3 regions of the Priestia sp. FSL W8-0524 genome follow, and region 3 is predicted to be linked to each of the others. Evidence: riboswitches for the same ligand, from Rfam matches in the RefSeq annotation. Region 3 holds a riboswitch; each other region holds the start of a gene.
The links. Region 3 has a riboswitch for cyclic di-AMP ahead of NST66_RS18725 (potassium channel family protein). Riboswitches for the same ligand answer to the same signal wherever they lie in the genome.
Positions count from the first base shown of each region.

Region 1: it holds a riboswitch for cyclic di-AMP, as region 3 does, so the genes downstream of both, NST66_RS19730 (APC family permease) here and NST66_RS18725 (potassium channel family protein) in region 3, are expected to answer to the same signal.
Region 2: it holds a riboswitch for cyclic di-AMP, as region 3 does, so the genes downstream of both, kdpF (K(+)-transporting ATPase subunit F) here and NST66_RS18725 (potassium channel family protein) in region 3, are expected to answer to the same signal.

Region 1 is NZ_JBBOUG010000001.1:3,755,701-3,763,503, reverse strand. Features, by position in the region: gene glnA (type I glutamate--ammonia ligase) at 1-794, shown strand, start outside; gene NST66_RS19735 (N-acetylmuramoyl-L-alanine amidase) at 1,711-2,793, shown strand; cyclic di-AMP (ydaO/yuaA leader) riboswitch at 2,985-3,126, shown strand; gene NST66_RS19730 (APC family permease) at 3,289-5,115, shown strand; gene NST66_RS19725 (cation diffusion facilitator family transporter) at 5,225-6,202, shown strand; gene NST66_RS19720 (glycosyltransferase family 2 protein) at 6,242-7,219, opposite strand; gene NST66_RS19715 (GtrA family protein) at 7,216-7,608, opposite strand; gene NST66_RS19710 (ArnT family glycosyltransferase) at 7,629-7,803, opposite strand, start outside.
Region 2 is NZ_JBBOUG010000001.1:2,849,940-2,857,742, reverse strand. Features, by position in the region: gene NST66_RS14560 (hypothetical protein) at 1-244, opposite strand, end outside; gene nfsA (oxygen-insensitive NADPH nitroreductase) at 338-1,075, opposite strand; gene NST66_RS14550 (putative quinol monooxygenase) at 1,105-1,389, opposite strand; gene NST66_RS14545 (ArsR/SmtB family transcription factor) at 1,594-1,908, shown strand; gene NST66_RS14540 (CHY zinc finger protein) at 1,928-2,263, opposite strand; gene NST66_RS14535 (undecaprenyldiphospho-muramoylpentapeptide beta-N-acetylglucosaminyltransferase) at 2,441-3,508, shown strand; cyclic di-AMP (ydaO/yuaA leader) riboswitch at 3,667-3,809, shown strand; gene NST66_RS14530 (hypothetical protein) at 3,882-4,019, shown strand; cyclic di-AMP (ydaO/yuaA leader) riboswitch at 4,035-4,175, shown strand; gene kdpF (K(+)-transporting ATPase subunit F) at 4,467-4,553, shown strand; gene kdpA (potassium-transporting ATPase subunit KdpA) at 4,578-6,239, shown strand; gene kdpB (potassium-transporting ATPase subunit KdpB) at 6,261-7,803, shown strand, end outside.
Region 3 is NZ_JBBOUG010000001.1:3,557,726-3,565,528, reverse strand. Features, by position in the region: gene NST66_RS18740 (peptidyl-prolyl cis-trans isomerase) at 1-492, shown strand, start outside; gene NST66_RS18735 (Lrp/AsnC family transcriptional regulator) at 781-1,236, opposite strand; gene NST66_RS18730 (hypothetical protein) at 1,357-1,815, shown strand; cyclic di-AMP (ydaO/yuaA leader) riboswitch at 1,931-2,075, shown strand; gene NST66_RS18725 (potassium channel family protein) at 2,200-2,859, shown strand; gene NST66_RS18720 (TrkH family potassium uptake protein) at 2,863-4,182, shown strand; gene NST66_RS18715 (YjcZ family sporulation protein) at 4,510-4,590, shown strand; gene NST66_RS18710 (YjcZ family sporulation protein) at 4,780-4,866, opposite strand; gene NST66_RS18705 (tetratricopeptide repeat protein) at 5,040-5,537, shown strand; gene ggt (gamma-glutamyltransferase) at 5,947-7,803, shown strand, end outside.

The sequences.
Region 1 (7,803 bases), 200 kb from region 3:
TTGAAATTGAAGCATCTCACCATGAGGTAGCTCCTGGACAACACGAGATCGACTTCAAATATGCTGCTGCATTAAAAGCTTGTGATGATATCCAAACGTTCAAACTTGTTGTAAAAACAATTGCACGTAAACATGGCTTACATGCTACATTTATGCCAAAACCATTATTTGGTGTGAACGGTTCAGGTATGCACTGTAACGTTTCATTATTCAAAGATGGCCAAAACGCATTTTATGATGAGAACGGTAATCTAGAGCTAAGTGATACTGCTCGTCAATTTATCGCAGGTATCATCAAGCACGCACACAGCTTTACAGCAGTAACAAATCCTACTGTAAACTCTTATAAGCGTCTAGTACCTGGATATGAGGCTCCTTGTTATGTTGCATGGTCTGCTCGCAACCGTAGCCCATTAATCCGTATCCCAGCTTCTCGCGGCGTAGGAACTCGTGTTGAAGTACGTAGCGTAGACCCGGCTGCTAACCCATATTTAGCAATGGCTGTTCTATTAAAAGCTGGTTTAGATGGAATCAAGAACAATCTTGAAGCTCCAAAACCTATCGATCGTAATATCTATGTAATGACAAAAGAAGAGCGTGTTGAAGAAGGTATCGTAGATTTACCTGCAACATTAGCTCAAGCTTTAGATAGCTTCCAATCAAATGAAGTTATGGTTTCTGCATTAGGTGAACACTTAGCAGAGCACTTCGTTGAAGCGAAAGAAATCGAGTGGGATATGTTCCGTACACAAGTTCATCCTTGGGAACGTGACCAATACATGAGCCAATATTAATTTTTAAAAGTCGGAGAGATCGTTTGTACGTTCTCTCCGACTTTTTTGTTTTTCACAATGAATAAATAACATTCTGCATACGTAAATTGAATAATATAGCTTGTTTATAAAAAAGCTGCCTGTCGTATAATTTACAGGGAGCTTTTTTATTGTTTTGTTACATACAAGAAAGAATTTGTTTACATGAATCAAAAAGGATGAGCTTTTTGTCTCATTGAATCTATAAGTAAAAGTAGTGTATAACAGATAGTGAGATTGTTTATGTGTTCACTCTGCACTGTATTTCAGTATAACTTCAGAGAGTTTTCAGCCAATCATAGTATCGTTAGAAAATACTGTTGGAGAGGAATGTAATGAAAATGAAAGAAGGAAATTTCTTTAAAGGTTTAGTGATAGGGATATTGATAAGCATTCCAATTTGGATTATTCTCATTGTTGTAGGCGTTCTGCTTTTTAAATAGGTCCTAATGTTATAAATAATAGACCCTCCTGATCTATACTTTAATCAACCAGAATAGAATTTGGACCAAAAGTATGTTAGGGGGAGGGAACCGCACGATGAATTGTGCGGATTTTTTTATTGGTAGGGTAAACGTAGATTTCATCTATTTAGTTGCTTCTAGCAGTTGATTGGAGAGACTCCTGCGGGAAAAGCGGAATAGGTGAGACCCCGCAGGAGCGCACGCGACGAGGAGGCTCACCAGCCCCCCCGCGGAAAGCGAAGCCTTGCACGGAATTCAACAGCGATGTAACAAGCCATCCATACTAGCGCATTTATCCCATTTGTTCGTTTTTAGGTTGAAGTGATTTCGTTATGTCTCAATCTCCTTTTTTAGTAATTTTTCACTAAGTAGGCTAGTATACGTAGCACTTTTTTCCCTCATGCATATGTTAACAATAAGGAGGGACAAGTAATATGAAAAAAATCTATCTTGATGCAGGACATGGTGGGGCAGATGCAGGAGCAGTTGGAGCAAGCGGACTATATGAAAAAAACTTAGTGTTAAAAATTCAACAATATTTAATAAGCTATTTAAATAGCACCTACAGTGACTTTACGATTAAAACCACCCGTACCACAGATACTTTTTTATCGTTATCTCAGCGAGCTTCTCAAGCTAACTCGTGGGGAGCAGATGCATTTATGTCTATTCACGTAAATGCCGGTGGAGGAACAGGATACGAAGATTATGTTTATAGAAGCGCCAGCAATGCCAGTAAAACGTTTCAATCAATTGTCCACGGCCAAGTACAGCCAGCGCTGCTGTCGTATAATCATCCGAATCGCGGTCGAAAATCAGCTAATTATGCGGTGCTTCGCTTAACAAATATGCCTGCAGTACTAACTGAAATAGCTTTTATTGATAGGAGCGCCGATGCAGCACTTCTTCAAAATGAAGCTTTTTTAAAAAGCATGGGTGAATCGTATGCAAAAGGAATTGCCGTATATTTAAATTTACCTCGTCGTGCAGTTCCAAATCCATCGCCATCTCCATCTCCAACACCGACACCGACACCGACACCAAATCCATCACCTTCTGAACCAGGTGAAAAAACGTATACAATTAAGCAAGGAGATACGCTGTACAGTATTGCACAGAAGTACGGAATAACAGTACAAGCGCTTCAAGAAGCGAATACAGGGCTTTCTGATCCTTTAACACTACAGGTTGGAAAAACAATTGTTATTCCTTCAGGAACTTCACCAACACCTACTCCAACACCTACTCCAACACCTACTCCAACACCACCTTCTGAACAATATCCACTTCCCAATGGAATTTTAAAACAAGGCGATTCTGGAGAAGCAGTGAAACAGCTTCAAAGAGCATTAAACGCGGTTAATTTTAAAGTAGGGTCAGTAGACGGAATATATGGAGTACAAACGAAAGATGCAGTCAGACGTTTTCAGCTTGTGTATCTTCCTTATGATGTAGATGGCATTTATGGTCCTCAAACGAAAAACAAGCTAGCAGCCGTTTTAAAAGCAAAAAGTTAAAGAAAGCAGGTCTTCTGTAAGCAGGCAGAAGGCCTTTTGTTTTCCCCTTAAAAGCGCCTTAAGTACTATTTTATCGTTTACGTAAAATAATGCTTTACAAACCATTTGTACGGGAGTATATTATCTAAGAACAAAGGATAGTTATGAAAGAAACTTGTTATCAATCATACCCTTTAACCGAAAATTATATTGACCTGTTATCGCTTAATTCGTCAGAAGTGGGGGACCCAAATTTGTGCATTGTCACTTGGGGTGAATCCTTTTTTAAAAGGTAGGGCTACTCTCATAGCCCGAATCCGACAGCTAACCCCATAAGCGTTTTGGAGAGGAGGTTTAAGCTGTGTAAAAACGCTGAGAACCCTTAGTGTTTTTTTTGTGCGCTTTTTTAACATAAAAAGGTATTTTTTAGGGATAATATCACTTATTCATGAACTTGTAACGGAGCTTAGCAACGAACAGTGAATAGTAGCTAAGCAATCATCGGAGGGAAATTACGTGAACTATTCAGTTCTCAAGAGATTATTGATTGGAAAGCCGCTCAAAACAAAAGAGTTAGGCGATCAAAAGCTTAGTAAGCTTAAAGCGCTGGCTATTTTATCATCAGATGCCTTATCTTCAGTGGCTTATGGAACAGAACAGATTTTGATTGTCCTTGCAACAGTGGGCGTGCTTGCCTATTGGTATTCGATTCCAATTGCGATTGGGGTATTGGTGCTGCTGACGGCTTTAATTCTTTCATATCGTCAAATTATTTATGCGTATCCGCAAGGCGGAGGAGCTTATATTGTTTCGAAAACCAATTTAGGAGAAAATCCTGGACTTATCGCTGGGGGATCACTGTTAGTAGATTATATTTTAACAGTTGCCGTGAGTGTTTCAGCAGGAACCGATGCTTTAACTTCGGCTTTTCCAACGCTGCATCACTATAACGTAGTAATTGCGTGTTTGCTGGTGATTTTTATTACGGTTTTAAATTTACGAGGTGTAACAGAATCCGCTTCTGTCTTAGCTTATCCGGTTTATTTATTTGTGATTGCTCTTATTTTGTTAATAGCGGTGGGCTTCTTCAAAATAGTGACAGGTCAAGTTTCACCTGAGCTTCATACATCTCTCGGTACCGTGGTGCCAGGTATTAGTTTGTTTTTATTATTAAAAGCTTTTTCATCAGGCTGTTCGGCATTGACTGGTGTAGAAGCTATTTCGAATGCAGTGCCTAACTTTAAAGATCCAGGTGCAAAAAATGCTGTTCATACATTAATGCTGATGGGCGGTATTTTAGCCGTTTTATTTTCTGGCATCACGTTTTTAGCTTATTGGCTTGGCATTTCTCCAAAAGCAGATGAAACGGTTGTATCACAAATTGCATCGAGTGTATTTGGACGAAATGGGTTTTATTATTTTATTCAAGGCACCACAGCTCTGATTTTAGTGCTAGCAGCGAATACGGGTTTTTCAGCTTTCCCTTTGCTTGCCGTAAACTTATCGTCTGATAAATACATGCCAAGAATGTTTCAAATTCGCGGCGATCGACTAGGCTATTCAAATGGAATTGTGACCCTTGGAATTGCTTCTATTGTCTTACTTGTCGCCTTTAAAGGAGCGACGGAACAATTAATTCCTCTTTATGCAGTTGGAGTGTTCATTCCATTTACGCTTTCTCAAACAGGCATGATTGTCAAATGGCTTAGAGAAAAGCCGGCCGGCTGGCAAGGAAAGCTAACCATTAACTTAATTGGTGCCCTCATTACCTTAACGGTGCTAATCATTTTGTTTACAACGAAGTTTTCACAAGTATGGTCCGTGCTCGTTTTCTTACCGGTTATCGTTTATATTTTTCATCGCATTCATACGCATTATGAAGCGGTAGGAGAGCAGCTTCGTATTAAGCAAGGAGAAAAGATTGGAAAGCTTGAAGGAAGTGTGGTCATTGTTCCTGTAGCAGGAATGACAAAGGTAGTAGAAAATTCATTGAACTATGCAAGAACGATTGGTGATACCGTTATTGCGGTGCACGTTGCTTTTGACCGAGAAAGCGAAAAGAGAATGGAAGAGAAGTGGGAAAAGTGGCAGCCTGATATTCGTATTGTTACGTTTCACTCTCAATACCGCAGTCTTGTGCGTCCGCTGTTTCGATTCATCGATATGGCTGAAGAAAAAGCCCGGGAAAATAATATGGCTATTACGGTTGTTATTCCGCAGTTCATCACGAAAAAAAGCTGGCAAAACATCCTTCATAATCAGTCCAGTCTGCTGTTAAAAGCACATTTGCTTTACCGTAAAAACGTAATCGTTACAACGGTACCTTATCGTTTTAAAAAATAATGAAACATGACTAAAAACCTCCAACTTATATGTTGGAGGTTTTTAATTTTTAAATTCACATACACTAACCATAATTGAATCTCATCAAAGGCACAAACGGAGGGATTGCATGAGTGAATTAATTAAGTTATTGCGAAAAGGAAATAAATCGGCCATGATGGCCGCTATAGTTAATACCATTATATCCATTATTAAAGGGATTGCTTTTGCTTTAACGGGAAATGTAGCGATGTTTGCTGAAACGATGCACAGCTTAGGAGACGCAGCAAATCAGTTCTTTGTTTTTATAGGTTCAGCATTAAGCAAAAAAGCTCCGACCAAACGATTTCCAAACGGATTTGGACGATTGGTTAATCTCGTTTTATTAGGAGCGGTTCTTGTAGTAGGAATTATGGCATTTGAAACGATTAAAGAAGGGTATCATCATATTCTTCATCCGACGAAGTCTTCAGGCTTTATCTTAAATATTGCAGTACTTGGCATCTCGGTATTACTTGAGATGTTTGTCCTCTTTAAGGCAATGAAAGAAATTTTGCACGATGTCGGAATGAATACTGCAGAGGTCAATGTTTTTACGCAAAGCTTTGTTCATCTAAAGAAAGCAAAGCCAGCAACTAAGCTTGTTTTTATGGAAGATCTGGTAGCCACTGGAGGAGGCGTATTGGCTTTAATTGCCGTTTTTATTTCGCGGTTTACGCCTTTTCATCAAGCTGAAGGAATTGCTTCTATGCTAATTGGTCTTATGATGTTTTTTGTAGTAGGACGAGTATTTTTAGATAACGCTGCTGGAGCGCTTGGTGAAGCAGATAAAGAAATGGAAATGAAAATTGGCGCCATTGTTATGCAAGATGTACAAGTGCGTGATATTCAAACGTTAATGGTGATGAAAGAAGGAGAAGAGCTTCACGTTGAATTAAAAGTAGAAATTGATCCTTCTTTAACAGTAGCAGAAGCGGATGATATTAAAGATCGTCTCGAAAATCGTATTTTACAGGAAAAAGGAATAACGGATGTCATTATTGAATTTGATGAAGATGATGGAATTCCTGACTGGGTGACAAGCGATTTACAGCTTCAAAAAGAATAAAAAACAAGGAAGAAAACAACTGTTTTCTTCCTTGTTTTTTTAGCTATATACTTTTTCACGCACGTTTTGAGAATCTGTTGAAGCCGCAGAAAAGTTAATAGTTTCACGTACAACGTAAATAGGTCTATTTTTACTTTCATCGTAAATTCTTGCGATGTATTGTCCCACTAGACCTAAACCAAGTAGCTGAATACCGCTAAAGAAAGTGATAGCTACCATAATCGAAGTCCAGCCAGGCTGAATATTTTCACCTATCAGCCAAACAACAATCGAATAACTTAAAACGAGAAGTGATACAAAAACTGATAACAAGCCAATAACCATTACTAAACGTAAAGGTTTCGTTGAAAAACCAATAATTCCATCTGAAGCAAACTTGATCATCTTTTTTAAAGGATATTTTGTTTCACCAGCAAAACGCTCATCGCGCTCATATTCTACATATGTTTGCCTGAAGCCGATCCAAGACATCATTCCTCTTACGAAACGATTGCGTTCAGTCATTTTTTTGAATACGTCCGCAACTTTTCGGTCGATAATACGAAAATCTCCCGTGTCTTTTGGGATTTCAATATCGGACATATAATTTAAAAAGCGATAAAAATACTTAGCCGTTGTCAATTTAAAAAAGGTCTCTCCGCTTCGCTTCTTGCGCTTTGCGTATACAATTTCATAGCCTTGCTGCCATTTAGCAATTAATTCAGGAATCATTTCAGGCGGATCCTGTAAGTCAGCATCAATAATTACGATAGCATCACCTTGAGCATAGTCAATACCTGCTGTGACGGCAGTTTGGTGCCCGAAATTACGGGCAAAATCAATAATTTTTACGTTAGAATCCATAGCTGCTACGTCCTTTAAGATTTCAATTGTTCGGTCTGTACTGCCGTCATTGACGAAAATGAATTCATAGTTAATGTGATTTTCATGCATGACGGAAAGCAAGCGATTATAGCATTCATTAGCTACTTCTTCTTCAAAATACATAGGTACCACGATTGAAATTAGTTCTTTCATGCTTTACCTCCTATCGAGTGATTGTTTGTGTGCTTAAACGTCCATATTTTATTAAGAAAAAAATTAAAAAACATTCCTATACAAGTAGACAACAGTTGTCCAATTATCGGATTAGCAGGTGTATAGTGTACAAGAAGGAATAAGCAAGATGTATTAATTGCTAAAGTAATAAGGTTTACGATGAAAAATTGAGCTAACATCCATTTATGCACAGTTGCTTGAAACACCCACGATTTGTTCCAATAGTAGCTGTTTATGACGCCAATGAAATAGGATAGTACGTTAGCCAATATATAATTCATATCAAAATGAATCAGTGCTAAGTAACTGATAATAGTGAGCAGGGTATTCATTATACCTACAAATCCGAATTTCAGGAATTTTATCACGGTTGCATAATCCCTTCCATTTAATTTATCTCTTCACATTTTGCCTGGGTCTTATTTTTAGTAAACCGTACTAGTAAATAAGATAGAATCACTGAAATACCAAACCCTTCGAGCAGCATAAAGCTTGGGAAAATAAAGAATCGATAGCGAGTTTGAATTTCAATAAGCAAGTGAATAAGAACGTATCCTATGATT
Region 2 (7,803 bases), 710 kb from region 3:
ATCTGCTTAAAGTGAAGGTTAGATAAAAGAAAAGGAAAGCGGAAAACAATAGAAGACCGTCTCGAATAGCCCAAGGTAAAACGCCGATATGTGGATTAGCGAGAAGAAAGGTTGGAACAATTGAAAGGAGGAAAAGGAGAGACAGCAAAGTCACGTGAAGGGTGTTCTTTTTTGTAAAAGCCGGCACCAATAAAAACGCTGCCGTTGCACCTAAAAGAAAATTACAAATTAAAATAAACTCCATCCAAACACCTCATTTATCGAGTATTACTTTTAGTCTATTCAAGACGCTGTTAAAGTAGATAAAAAAAGCTGCGATGAACATCGCAGCTTTTGATCATTCGAATTTAAATCCTTGTTTTTCAAGCATCGCTCGAACTTCTGGATAATAAATGGTTTTGTAAATAGCGGATACAGTTTGTGACCAGTTGCGGTCATCTGCACCGTTTGTTCTCTTTTTCATATACTCTGCCATTTCAGCATCATAGTCTTGAATCAATGACTTTAAGTCATGATTATAGCTTTCACGATGGTGCACAGCAGCTTGTGGCAATCGAGGCTTTTTCGCAGAATGATCTGCCGGATGTCCAACGACAAGACCGCTTACTGGGAATACGTATTCCGGTAAATCTAGGAGCTCAATGACTTCTAGTGGCTTTCTGCGAATTCCGCCGATTGGTACTGTACCTAAACCGAGTGACTCTGCTGCAACTGTTGCTGCTTCTAAAGAAATTCCAGCATCGGTTGCCCCCACTAAAATTGACTCAAGTCCATCGGTTACACCAAGAGGCGCATCGTTAAGCTCAGCTGCAATCTTAGCACGATTAAAATCTGCACAAAAGATTAAAAATAGAGGAGCTTGGTCAATCCACGCTTGGTTGCCTGCAAGCTCTGAAAGCTTTTTCTTCTTTTCTTTATCTTGGACGCTAATAATAGTTACTTGCTGTCCGTTAATAGAAGAAGCGGCTGACTGAGCAGATTGAATAATTGTATCTAAATGCTCGTCGCTTACTGCTTCGTCTGTATATTGACGGATAGAACGATGATCTTGAATTGTACGAATTGCTTCATTCATGATGCGTCATCCTTTCAAAGAAGTTATTTTTAGCCTTGTAATGTTTTTACATCTAAAGGTGCTACAAGTACGCCAGTTTGAGCAAATGCTACAAAACTTTGGAAATGAGCTGATTTATTGTGTGCTTGAATTGCTTCTTCGCTTTTCCACTCTTCAATCATCATAAATGTGTTAGGTGTAAAAGCATCTTCAAATAGTTGATAGTTGCTGTTTCCTTCTTCTTGTAAAGAATGCTTAATTAGTTCTTGTACGTTTTCTAAAAATTCTTCTCTTTTTGCTGGGTTAACTTTCATTGAAGCTTGTAAATGAATCATGGGTGATTCCTCCTTTAATAATGATGGTGCTTTATATTATTTGTTTTGTTTTTAATCTTTCATTCAATTTACGATTAAAATGAAGATAAGTTCGAATATCATCGAACAATGAAACTATAACACCGATTAAATAACAGTGCAAGGAATTTAGTTCGAAAGTTATCGAACATTGATACACAAAAGAAGCTGTGTTATATTTTAAGCATGAGAAAACCTTATCAACCACCGAAATCTGAAATTAAATTAACGCCTATTTTACATGCATTGAGTGATCCTAACCGGCTGCGAATTGTACAGTGTTTAGCGACAAGAAAGGAGCAGACCTGTTCGTATTATCAAAAATTAAATGTATCAAAATCAACGCTATCACATCATATTAAAGTACTTCGCGAAGCTGGAATTATCAAACTACGTATAGAAGGTACGCAGCACTATTATTCCTTGCGTTTAGAAGAACTTGAGGAACTGTTCCCAGGTCTGCTTCCTTCCATTATAAATATAGATGAGCAATTATTTTAAAAGCTGAACGATGGTTTGTTCAGCTTTTTTGTTCAAAATAAATGTGTCCATGCAGGCTGCATCCAGGATTAAAAGAAGAACGACAGTGAGGGCAAGTCGAGTTACAGGTTAAGTATTCATTAATTGAAAGCTCATGTTTACATACTCCGCAAAGAATAGCTTTTTCATTAAACATAGATTTTGGCCATCTTTTAATGTCGTGATCCGCATGTGCGTTATGACATTGATAGCATGGATAATATGTATGACAGCAATAAAATTTTATTGCAATAATATCTTTATCCGTATGATAGTGCGTACAGCGCGTTTCGGAATCCACTGTGTCACCTTTTACTGCAGGTACAGATTTGGTCATTATCATCACTCCTTATGAAAAGTATAGCATGCTTTTATACGCCTTATCATACATATGTAAAAAGAAAAATGCTATAATAAAACCATCGTTTTACATGTCAGATTGCATGCTAAAAAGATCAGATAAAAATTGATGTCAAAACAGATCGATTAAGTGAAGTAAAGAGAGGAAGAAAAAATGAGTAAGCAAGTTATCGTTTTTACCGGAGGCGGAACAGCTGGACACGTAACACCAAACATTGCCATCATGAAAGAATTAGACAGTGAAAAATGGGATATCCATTATGTCGGTTCTCACAATGGTATTGAGAAAGAATTAATTACAAAATTAAACGTTCCATATCATGCGATTTCAAGCGGGAAGCTGCGTCGATACGTAGATATGGAAAATGTAAAAGATGTATTTCGAGTAGCAAAAGGGGTTGGCGATGCGCGTCGCGTGCTGAAAAAGTTAAAGCCTTCTCTTGTTTTTTCAAAAGGCGGTTTCGTCACAGTTCCTGTGGTAATGGCTGCTAAATCTTTAAACATTCCCGTGTTCATTCATGAAAGTGATTTAACACCGGGACTGGCAAATAAAATTGCGCAGAAATTTGCCACTAAAATTTTCACTTCTTTTGATGAAGCCGCAAACTACTTTCCAAAAGAAAAAGTGCAGGTTGTTGGTTCACCTATTCGAAAAGAGCTATTTAGCGGAAGCGCAGCGAACGGGGAAAGCTGGCTACGCTTTTATGATAAGCGCCCCATTTTAACGATTATGGGGGGAAGTTTAGGAGCACGCCGTATTAATGAAATCGTTCGAGAGTCTTTGCCTGAACTGCAAAAGAAATTCCAAATTGTACACCTTTGCGGAAAAGGCAATATTGATACAAGCCTTGAAAAAGAGTCAGGATACCGTCAGTTAGAATACGTAAACGAACAGCTTCCTGATGTTCTAGCGGCAACTGATTATGTGATTACACGCGGCGGATCCAATGCCATTTTTGAGTTTTTAGCTCTTCATAAACCGATGATGATTATTCCTTTATCAAAAGCACAGAGTCGCGGAGATCAAATTTTAAATGCACAATCCTTTAAGAAAAAAGGCTACTGTATGGTTGTAGAAGAAGAGCAGTTAACAAAAGAACTGTTTTTGCGTGAAGTAAATGAGCTTCAGCAGCAGGCAAGTACGATGAAGCGTACAATGCGTGAAGCAACAAAAACGGATGCCATTTCAATTCTTGTAAATGAAATTGAGAAAATGAGCTAAAAAAAGCGTTCTTATCTCCTCGATAAGAACGCTTTTTTCTTCTGAAATTATTATTTTAAAATAATGAATAAATATAGAAAAATAAAGCTTTTAAAATTTCAAAAAATGTTGTTGACAGTAAATTTTAACAGGAGTAAGATTACTCTCATGAAACGTTCCACTGTGAAACGCTGAGTCTTTTCTGAAAGAGAAGGAAAGAGCGGAGGACCCAATTATCAGGGGTGAATCTCTTAATTGAGTAGGGTTACTTTCTTGACCCGAACCCGTCAGCTAACTTCGTAAGCGTTAAGAGAGAGGATGGTGTAATCGTGGTCGTTTTCTATAACAGCGGATAGTACGCTCCTTTCAAAATATAGGTGAAAGGAGCGTCAGGATGCATTTATCTAAGCAAATGATTCAAATGATTGAATATCGGGCCATGTGCGATCAGCAATCTTTTGATCTAGCAAACCGCTATTTGTCTACGTTAGCTAATCAAAGTTTTAAACGCAGCAGTAAAAACTATTATTAAGTCTAAAAATTAAATAACAAAGATACGCTTAATCAATTATGAGCGGGGGACCCAATATTTTGTACGTATGTACTAGGGGTGAATCTCTTAACTGAGTAGGGTTACTTCCATAACCCGAATCCGACAGCTAACTCCGTAAGCGTTTTGGGAGTAAAAAATTCGTGTCAATCACGGCTTATTTGTCGTGCATTAAACCGCGGAAGAGAACTCTCTTCTGCGGTTTTTTAGTGGAAAAAAATAGCATCACGTCTCACGGTTAGCTTTTTTGGACGTGATGCTTTATGAAAAGAAACCGTCACTAAACTTAGAAGCTATCATTTTTGTTAGGAAACAGTTAGGAGGGAGCAACTTGGATATGATCATGCTTGGAACGCTTGTCATATTAACAGCTGCTATGTACGGAATTATTTGCTGGTCGTCTCATGTAGTAGATGAAAGAGAGGAGAAGTGAACGTGTCGTTCATTTTGTTAGGTATTTCAGTTCTCGTTTTAATTTATTTAGTGTATGTACTGTTAAATCCAGAACAATTTTAATAAGCGGAGGAATAAAAAGTGGGGATTTTTCTACTATCAGTTGCGCTGCTGCTTGTTTTTGTAGCGCTTATTGCAAAGCCCGTAGGTATTTATATAGCGAATGTGTTTTCAAACGATAAAAACACTAGCTTGATAGGAAAGATAGAAACGGTGATGTTTAAAGCAGCAGGAATTAAAGGGCTTAATCAGACGTGGAAGCAATATGCATTTGCTCTTGTGTTAACAAATACGTTTATGATTTTTGTGGTGTACCTTATCTTCCGGTTTCAGGGGGTACTGCCGCTTAACCCAAGCCACATCAAAGGAATGGATCCGGCTCTTGCTTTTAACACGGCCATTAGTTTTATGACAAATACGAACTTGCAGCACTACAGCGGCGAATCAGGTTTGTCCTATTTCTCGCAGATGGCCGCCGTTGTATTTATGATGTTTGCTGCACCAGCAACGGCACTTGCAGTAGCAATCGCTTTTATTCGCGGGCTGGCAGGGAAAGAAATGGGAAACTTTTTTGTTGATTTTGTAAAGTCAATTACGCGTATTTTACTTCCTATCGCTTTTATAACAGGCATTTTATTTATGTTTTTAGGTGTCCCTCAAACGTTAAGCGGAACGGTGACTGCCCATACAATAGAAGGAGCAACACAGCAAATAGCAAGGGGACCAGTTGCTTCTTTTCTTTCAATTAAAGAGCTAGGAAACAACGGAGGGGGATTTTTTGGTGTCAATTCAGCTCATCCATTTGAAAATCCTAACGCGTGGAGCAATGTATTACAAATCGTCCTTATGCTTTTATTGCCAACAGCCCTTCCTTTTACGTACGGAAAAATGATCGGACAGCGTAAGCAAGGCCGCATCTTGTTTGTAGCGATGAGTATGCTGTTTATCGTTATTTTAAGCACAGCGTTTGTAACAGAGTGGGGAGGCAATCCAAGACTTGGTGCTTTTCATCTAAATGAAGCGAGCGGTTATATGGAAGGGAAAGAAGTCCGTTTTGGTGTCGGCATGTCGACGCTTTACGCCATCGTGACGACAGCAAGTGAAACAGGTGCAGTCAACACCATGCACGATACCCTGACGCCTCTTACCGGGTTATTAACGCTTGGAAATATGATGTTAAATACCGTATTTGGCGGTGTCGGAGCAGGATTTATGAATGTTATGATGTACGTCATCATTGCCGTATTTTTATCAGGTTTAATGGTTGGAAGAACACCAGAATACGTAGGTAAAAAAATTGAAGGAAAAGAAATGAAGCTAATCGCCGTGACGCTTATTCTGCAGCCGCTGCTAATTTTAGGAGGAACAGCCGTAGCGCTCACTACTCATTTAGGAATGGAAGGTATATCAAACCCTGGCTTTCACGGCTTAAGTCAGGCACTGTATGAATTTACGTCGTCAGCAGCAAACAATGGGTCCGGTTTTGAAGGACTCGGTGACGCAACGCCGTTTTGGAACATTTCTACGGGAATTGTTATGTATATTGGACGCTACTTCGGACTAATTACAATGCTGGCGGTATCGAGCTCACTAGCATCTAAGCAGCTTGTTCCCGAAACACCTGGAACATTTAAAACGGATACGTCTTTATTTAGCGGCATTTTAATTGGAACTACCGTTATTGTAGGAGCACTTACGTTTTTCCCAGTGCTGGTGCTTGGGCCGGTTGCTGAGTATTTAACACTGTAATCAAGAAAGCGGAGGATCATAATGAATAAACGGAATTTTGCAAATAATATTGAATTGGATCGCAACAGTCATATTCAAGGTTCTGTAGATACACAAGCTTCATCGATTTTTATTCAATCAGTAAAGCAGGCGTTTATCAAGCTCAGCCCAAGAACGATGATAAAAAACCCTATCATGTTCGTAGTAGAAATCGGGTTTATAATTACGCTTTTTTTAGCCGTTGTTCCGGACCTTTTCGGAGAAAGTAAAGTAAGCACAGGGTTTAATGTTGCCGTATCTCTCGTGTTATTTTTTACCATTGTTTTTGCTAATTTTGCAGAAGCATTAGCAGAAGGTCGAGGAAAAGCACAGGCAAACTCATTAAAGCAATCGAAAGGGGATATTACGGCTAATAAACTTCAAAATGGGCAAATGATACAAGTTTCGGCATCGCAACTAAAAAAAGGAGATATCGTCGTCGTTTCACAAGGCGAAATGATTCCTGGAGATGGAGAAATTATTAAAGGACTGGCGTCCGTTGATGAATCGGCCATTACGGGGGAATCGGCACCTGTTATGAAAGAAGCAGGCGGGGATTTTAACTCTGTAACGGGAGGTACAAGAGTTGTCAGCGATGAAATTACAATTAAAATTACGTGTGAGCAAGGTGAATCGTTTTTAGATAAAATGATTTCGCTTGTTGAAGGAGCAGAGCGTCAAAAAACGCCAAATGAAATTGCGCTAAACACGGTTTTGACAAGTTTGACGATTATTTTTTTACTAGTTGTTGTGACGCTTCCTGTCTTTACAAACTATTTACATTTTCAACTCGACACGGCTATTTTAATTTCACTGCTCGTCTGCCTTATTCCTACGACGATTGGAGGATTATTATCGGCCATTGGAATTGCTGGAATGGATCGAGTCACGCAGTTTAACGTGATTGCTATGTCAGGAAAAGCAGTAGAAGCAGCTGGTGACATCAATACAATTATTTTAGATAAAACCGGCACCATTACGTTTGGGAACCGAATGGCTCATCAGTTAACGACTGTAGAAGGCATAGACGAACGTGAACTTTACAAATGGGCGTTTGTTTCTTCGCTTTATGATGAAACACCAGAAGGGCGCTCAGTTGTTGATTTTATTCAAAATCGCATGGGAGTAGAAGATCTTAGAAAAACCGAAGGAACGTTTGTTGAATTTAAAGCTGAAACGCGAATGAGCGGCATTGACTTACAGAATGTGTCTGTACGAAAAGGGGCAGTGGACGCCGTCACGGCATGGGTAGAGTCAAATGGCGGAAAGGTTCCCTCTGATTTACAGCAAAAAGCAAACGAAATTGCAGGAGCTGGTGGCACGCCGCTTGCCGTCGCCGCTGATAATAAAATTTACGGTTTGATTTATTTAAAAGACACGGTAAAACCAGGAATGAAAGAACGCTTTGATGAACTTCGTAAAATGGGTATTAAAACAGTCATGTGTACAGGAGATAATCCGTTAACCGCAGCAACCATTGCAAAAGAAGCGGGAGTAGATGAATTTATTGCGGAATGCAAGCCAGAAGACAAGATTCAAGTGATTA
Region 3 (7,803 bases):
ACTAAACAGCTAATAAATCAGTTTAAATTAGAAGAATATTTCCGTAAACAAATTACGTCTGATGAACTAGACGCTTACTATACACGTATTGAGAATGATGTAACGCGCGTATCTTTTTCGCAGCTAACTTTTACAACTTTACATGATGCCGAGACCGTTGCGGCTGAGCTGCAAAAAGGAACATCGCTTCAAGACGTTCAAAAAAAATATGCTGATGTCCAGACCATCAGCAAAATAGAGAATGATGATAATCTAAAGCTTTCGAATCTATCTCCCTCTTTTATAGATGTTTTAAAAAAACAGCACATCGGAGAGTGTAGTAAGCCCATTAAAATGGGTAAAGTCTATTATATTCTTATTTTAAAACAAAAAGATAAAAAAACGGAATCAGAAGTCAAAGAAGAAATGATGAAAGAACTTGTTTTGAATCATATCAACCGGTATATCCAGGATCAACTGCCAAGGTTTCACGTGACTTTCAACCTTAGGTAGTTCCCTTTTATATAGATTGATTGTTTTCAAAAAACAAGCAGGTAAAAGAGCTTTCTATTAATAGAGAGCTCTTTTACATTTTTAAGTAGACAGAAATGTCGGTACCTGATAGAATGAAGTTGTAAAACTTTCATTATTCGGAAAATTTATACCCTCCAGCTTTGGAGGGTTATTTTTTATGCTTTTGGACGAACAAAAGAGGCTAGGACAGAAGTAGTTTAGTGGAAAGAAGATCCGAACGATGAATCGTTCGGATCTTTTCGTTAGTACGGTGAACGTATGTTTTAATCACTTTTCATCTTTTAAATGACTCAATAATGCAGAAGACATCTCCACGTGAGAAAGGGCGATGTGTGAAATCGTTTTGGCATAAGGTGTAATTTCGTTAATAAATTGCTCGAGTACGTGCAGGTGAGGAAGCTGAAGCTTTGTAATGAAGCAAGCCTGTCCGGCGATGCGTTCACAGAATAAAGCATAGGGATACTGAGAAATAAATCTTTTAAAACGCTCGTGCTCTCCGTTTTTCATGGTTACTTCAATAAAACACGAGACGGGCAACTGCAGCTTTTCATAATCAATATCGATTGTATATCCTTTTATAATACCAAAGCTCTCTAGCTGTCTTACTCGCTCTGCCACTGAAGGAGGAGACAGGTTAATTTGTTTTCCTAGCTCTCTTAAGGAAAGACGGCTGTTTTGCTGCAGTGCCTGCAAAATCGATAAATCAATTTCATCAATTTTCAATTGAAAACCTTCTTTCATATTAATGTTTCATTTGATTAGTAACAGCAGATAATATGTTTTATTTGTTATCTGAAATCTCCATTTTTCTTACTATAATAATTAAAAAGGAGTGAGTAAAAAATGGCAAGAGTTTTGTTAACAAACGAAGAGGGAACAAATTTTGAAAAAGCACTGAATTTAATTCCAGATGTAAAAAGGTTGTATGATGAGCTATACGACAAGCTTTGGAACAGTGATATAGTAAAAAGAGAGACTAAGGAAAAAATCAGGCTTTATCTAGCAGGTGTTAACGGCTGTGAGACGTGTATGAGCATGTCATATGTAGGCGATAAGACGCTTAATCAAAAAGTGTTAAGAGAAAAAGAGCTGGAAGAAAAAGATCGACTGCTGTTTCGATTTATAGATGTATACCGAGTGCGTCCAAGGGATTTGACGGATGCTGATATGGATCAATTAAAGAAATTTTACAGTGATACGCAGCTATTAGAGCTTTTGGCCGTTATTAATTTGTTTGATCAATTTCACAAACTGATTGTCGGTTTAGATTTATATGATTTTTGCAGTTTGCAGCGCAAGTGATGTCTTCCCTAAAAATATCTTGACAGACAAAATCCACAGGAGTAAGATAGCTTTCGTGAAGTGAAACGTATCATGAATCGAATCGATTATTCTAAAAAATAGATCATAGATATTTGAATAAAAATCGCTTAATCCATTACGGAGCGGAGGACCCATTATTTACGCACATATTGTGCTCCGGGGTGAATCCTTAAAAAGGTAGGGTTACTCTTAAAACCCGAACCCGACAGCTAACTTCGCAAGCGTTTTGAGGGGGAAGAGTGTGAAAAAACACAGGAGCCTTCCTGTGTTTTTTTGCGCTTTTTTTAAGAAAAACATGTAATTTTTTAGAAAAAGTATAAGCTAAGAGAACACACAGCAGTTGAAGAAAGGAATAAATACATTATGAAAAAACAGTTTGCTGTATTGGGATTAGGTCGTTTTGGAGGCAGTTTGGTTGAAGAGTTTGCTAATTTGGATGTGGATGTGCTCGCTATTGACCGCAATCAGGAGGTAGTAAAGAAATATAGCAACTCAGCTACATATGTCGTGCAAGCGAACGCAATTGATGAAGCTAGCTTAAAAGGGCTAGGCATTCGTAACGTTGATCATGCTCTTATTTCGTTTGGAGACGATATTGAAGCAAGCGTGCTTGCAACGATGCTTTTAAAAGATATGGGCGTTAAGCAAGTATGGGTAAAAGCGGTGAATATGTATCATCAAAAAGTGCTGGAGAAAATAGGAGCGGACAAAGTCATTCATCCTGAGCGCGATATTGCGAAGCGGATTGCTCATCACGTGGTGTCAGAAAAGATCATTGATTACATTGAACTGTCAAAGGATTATAGTATTGTCGAAATTGTCGCTTCTAAAAAGCTTCATAATAAAACGCTGTTTGATTTGAACATTCGTGCCAAGTACGGCTGCAATATTATCGGCTTTCAGCGAAAAGACGGGGAAATGGTGATTTCGCCTACCGCGCATGAAATAATTGAACAAGGAGATATGCTGATTGTTATCGGACATAATCGCGATTTGAACCGTTTTGAAGAAGAAGGAGTTTAACTCATGAAAAAACAAATCATTAAACTCACTCCTCCGCAGCTGCTTGTCTCCATTTTTGGCGGAGGAATTATTATTGGTGCTCTTCTATTGATGATGCCTTTTTCTACTACTGAGCCAATCCGGTGGGTAGACGCCCTTTTTACATCTACTTCCGCTATGACAGTGACCGGCTTAGCCGTCGTAGATACAGGTACGCGTTTTACCGTCATCGGTCAAACGATTATTATGCTGTTAATTCAAATAGGCGGTCTCGGCATTATGTCATTTGCCGTGCTGATTTTTATGATGCTAGGTAAAAAAATTGGATTTAAAGAGCGTATGCTCGTTCAGCAGGCATTAAATCAGACGAGCGTCGGTGGAGTTGTGCTGCTAGTTAAAAGGTTGTTCATCTTTTCATTTTTAATTGAGTTTGTTGCACTGCTCTTTTTAGCGATACGCTGGGTTCCGGAATTCGGATGGTCTAAGGGGCTGTTCTTTAGCTTGTTTCATTCGATTTCGGCTTTTAATAACGCAGGGTTCGGACTGCTGTCTGATAACTTAGTTCAGTATGTAGGAGATCCTATTATTAACATCACGATTTCTTTTCTCTTTATTATTGGTGGGTTAGGGTTTACCGTCCTTGCTGATATGTGGGTGAAAAAATCGTATAAAAAACTAACGCTGCATTCAAAAATTATGATTATCAGCACGTTCGCCATTAACGTGATTGCCATGCTTTTTATTTTTTTCTTAGAGTACGGCAATTCGCATACGCTCGGAAATTTATCATTAGGAGACAAAGTATGGGCTTCTTATTTTCAAGCGGTAACAACAAGAACCGCTGGCTTTAATACAATTGATTTAGCTCATTTGCATGACGCAACGGTGTTTTTAATGGTTTTATTGATGTTCATTGGTGCAGGGAGTGCGTCAACAGGAGGGGGTATCAAACTCACGACGTTTGTGGTGATTGTCTTTTCTGTATGGGCATTTTTACGAAGCAGGGAAGATATTGTGCTGCTAAAGAGACGACTTCTTCCTCTTCATGTTTTTAAGGCACTAGCCATTACGATGATTTCAATTATGTTTGTGTTTGGGGCCATCTTCCTGTTAAATATTTCGGAAAACCTGCCGTTTGTAAAAATTATGTTTGAAGTTGTTTCTGCGTTTGGAACAGTAGGTTTATCGATGGGAGCGACTCCTGAACTTTCGTACTTTGGACGCGTGATTATTATCTTTATCATGTTTTTAGGAAAAGTGGGGCCATTAACGCTTGCGTTTTCATTATCTAAGCAAAAGCGTGAAGCCGTTCGCTATCCAAACGAAGATATAATGCTAGGATAGAAAAATCGCCTTCGATGAGGCGATTTTTTTATATTATTTATACGTTCAAGACATATAAGAGGTTACGCACAAAACAGTTGCGATGAATAAAAAGAAGGCAAAAACAAGAACAATGGGCAATTTGGAATGTCGGCGCATTAAAGCCCCTCCTTTTTTATAGTAAAAAAATCTCTTACTATATATAACGAAAGAAACAAAAATATGATTCACTTTTTTTGGCGAAATTTGAAGGTTTTTCTCATTGGAAAAATCCGCACCCCTGTCCTAAACATTTTGCCAAGCTGTTGCATACACTAAAAGCAGATAACAGGAAGTGAGGGATGGTACGTGGGAAAACAAAATTTTGCGTTAATCGTTGTGTTATTTGTTTTACTTGTTATTGTAGGTGCGTCTGGCTTTCGCTTTTAAACGTTAACTTTATTTGCGCATAGCCCCCGTCAAAAAGGGCATACTAGGCGGAAGTAAAAACCAAAAATTTCTTCAATATTGCCGAACAATGAGTTCCTCTACTCATTCATCTAATCGGTATGTAGCCATGCGAAAGCATGGTTTTTTTTAAAATAGGAGAGGATGAATGATGTTCATCCTCTCTAAAAATTAGTAGTAGCAAGAACACCCTACGATTACTAATAGGATAAATAAAACAACGATAAATGAAAAACCAAAACCGCCTTTTGCGCCCATATGTGTAACCTCCTTTAATAAAAGTCTCTATATCCTATGTACTAATTGGGTTAAGTGATTGAGAAATTTGCCTATTTTTTAATGGTAACGTTTTTTGTGAAGAATGAAGAACACTTACTTTTTTCATTTGCGCAGAAATCCTTTATGATAAAGAGGAAAAGGAGGGCAAACAGGTGGGAATACATGCACAATACGTCATGAATCAGCTAGAAGAGGGAAAGTGGAAAGAGATCAAGCGCGAAATTCAACAAGAAATGAAGAAAAAACCTCAAGCATCTGATTTGTACTGTTACTTAGCCGTTTGTTTAGCAAAGCAAATTGAAGAATCAATTATCTTTGAAAAAATGGTATTGAACTTAGAAATGGACCGGGCTCTTCATCAGGCATTAACATTAAATCCATCTTCAAGCTTGGCGCACTTCGTTCGAGGAATAAAATATCGGGAAACTCCGCTTATGTTTGGAGGGAATTACGAAAAATCGCTGTTTTATTTGCAGAAGGCGCAAGATCTTGGTTTTGAAGGGATTATGCTGCCGCTCGAACTCGCCAAAACCTATATTCAATTAAAAGAAATGGAAAAAGCGAAAGAACAAATCGCCTATGCTCGGGAAATCAATCCTACGCACGCGGACATTAAAAAAGTCGAAAACATGCTCCAAACAGGACGATGAATCTAAAGTCCTGTTTTATTTTTGATTTTCAGAAAACGTATGCTGATTTTCATAAAGGATTGCTTTTTATATAACAATAAGAATATTTATAAAAAATTTAAGAAGTGCATGTAAGTCGAACGACTTCTTAACTGCTAGATTTTCTACATTATTAGAGCGTTCAGTCTACATAGTTCCAAAAATAGTAAGAAACTATCAGCCTATGGATAAATTGTTAGAAAATATAGATAATTGTAAATGAATAGAGAGAAAAGTTAAACATGCGATTAACTAAAAAAGCAAAGGTATGATTTACTTTGCTTTTTATTTATACGCATATGTAAAAAATATCATAATAAACCAATTTATTCTTCGTGAAATCCATCGTCTCAGGCGATGTGAAATAATGTATTTGAAGGAGGAGACCCAGATGAAGGTTATGAAGATGTTGGCTATTACGTTATTTAGTTTATGTTTAGTTGTCACACCAGCTGCTGCTGAAGTTCCGGGTGTCGACCATTCAATGAAACGGGGTGCTACACAAGGAATTGTAGCGGCATCTCACCCGCTGGCTGCTGAAGCGGGGAGGAAAGTGTTAGCTGAAGGCGGAAACGCTGTAGATGCGGCAGCGGCCATTCAACTATCTCTAAACGTTGTGGAACCGATGATGTCTGGTATCGGCGGCGGCGGTTTTATGATGATTTATGAAAAAAAGAAAGATAAAATTACGATGCTAGACAGCCGTGAAATGGCACCGGCTGATGTCACGCCTAAGCTGTTTTTAGATTCAAAAGGAAAAGTCATTCCTTTCAGTAAACGTCACATAACAGGAAAAGCAGTTGGAGTTCCTGGCACGTTAAAAGGAGTAGAAACAGCCCTTGAAGATTATGGAACCATGGACTTATCAGATGTTATTAAACCTGCTATTACTCAAGCGGAACAAGGAATTAAAGTGAATTGGTCGATGGCTCAGTATATCGATGAAAATGCGGACAAGCTTGAAAGATACCAAACGGCCGGTAATGTATTTGTACCGAATGGCAAGCCGTTGAAAGAAGGAGATAAGCTTGTTCAGCCTGATCTTGCGAAAACATTAAAGCTTATTCAAAAAGAAGGGTCAGACGCTCTTTATAAAGGAGAAATTGGAAAAGCGCTTGTTAAAGAAGTTCAAAAACGCGATGGAAGCATGACCATGGATGATTTAAAAAATTACGTTGTAAAAGAACGCGAGCCGGTCAAAACAACTTACCGAGGCTACGATGTGGTTAGTGCGGCTCCTCCTAGCTCCGGCGGATTAACCGTGCAGCAAATTTTAAAGCTAATGGAAGGTTATGATGTAGAAAAAATGGGTTCCAATACGCCACAGTATTTGCAGCATTTAACGGAAGCGATGCACTTAGCTTTTGCGGACCGCGCGGCGTATATGGCAGATGAAGACTTTTACGAAGTGCCGAAAAAAGGCCTGTTAGATGAAGATTATATTAAAGAACGTCGTAAATTAATTAATCCAAATAAAGCAACGCCTAATGTTAAAGAAGGAGACCCTTGGAAATATGAAGGAAAAGAAAATCCAAATAAAGCAACGATAACGGAAGAAAATCCAATCGGCCAAACGACTCATTTCTCTGTTGTAGACAAATGGGGAAACATGGTTTCTTACACGACTACCATTGAACAAGTTTTTGGTTCAGGAATTATGGTTCCTGACTACGGATTTATGCTCAACAATGAAATGACGGATTTTGATGCCACTCCGGGAGGCGTGAACCAGGTTGAGCCTAAAAAACGTCCTCGAAGCAGCATGTCTCCAACGATGCTGTTAAAAGACGGAAAGCCGTTCATGGCAATTGGTTCACCGGGAGGCCCAACCATTATTGCGTCTGTAGCAGAAACGATTATGAATGTTATTGACCATAAGATGCCGATTCAAAAAGCGATTTTAACGACTCGTATTTATTCAAGCGGCTATCCAACCGTAAGATGGGAACCTGGCTTTAGCCAAGATACACTCCTTGAAATGATGGCTAAAGGACATGCGTTTGAAGAAAAGCCAGAGCATATTGGAAATGTCCAAGCGGTTATCTATGACTATGAAACGGGGAAAATGTACGGAGGTGCTGATAATACGCGCCAAGGCACGGTATTAGGAGTAGACGCAATTAAATATGTATCCAAACAGCCAAAACCAATTAAAGAAGAGAAAAAAGGAGAGTTTACGGTCGAAGTCAACCGTGCCGTGTATCCATTTACTGATAAGCAAGTAAAACTGATTGATGGAAAGCCTTAC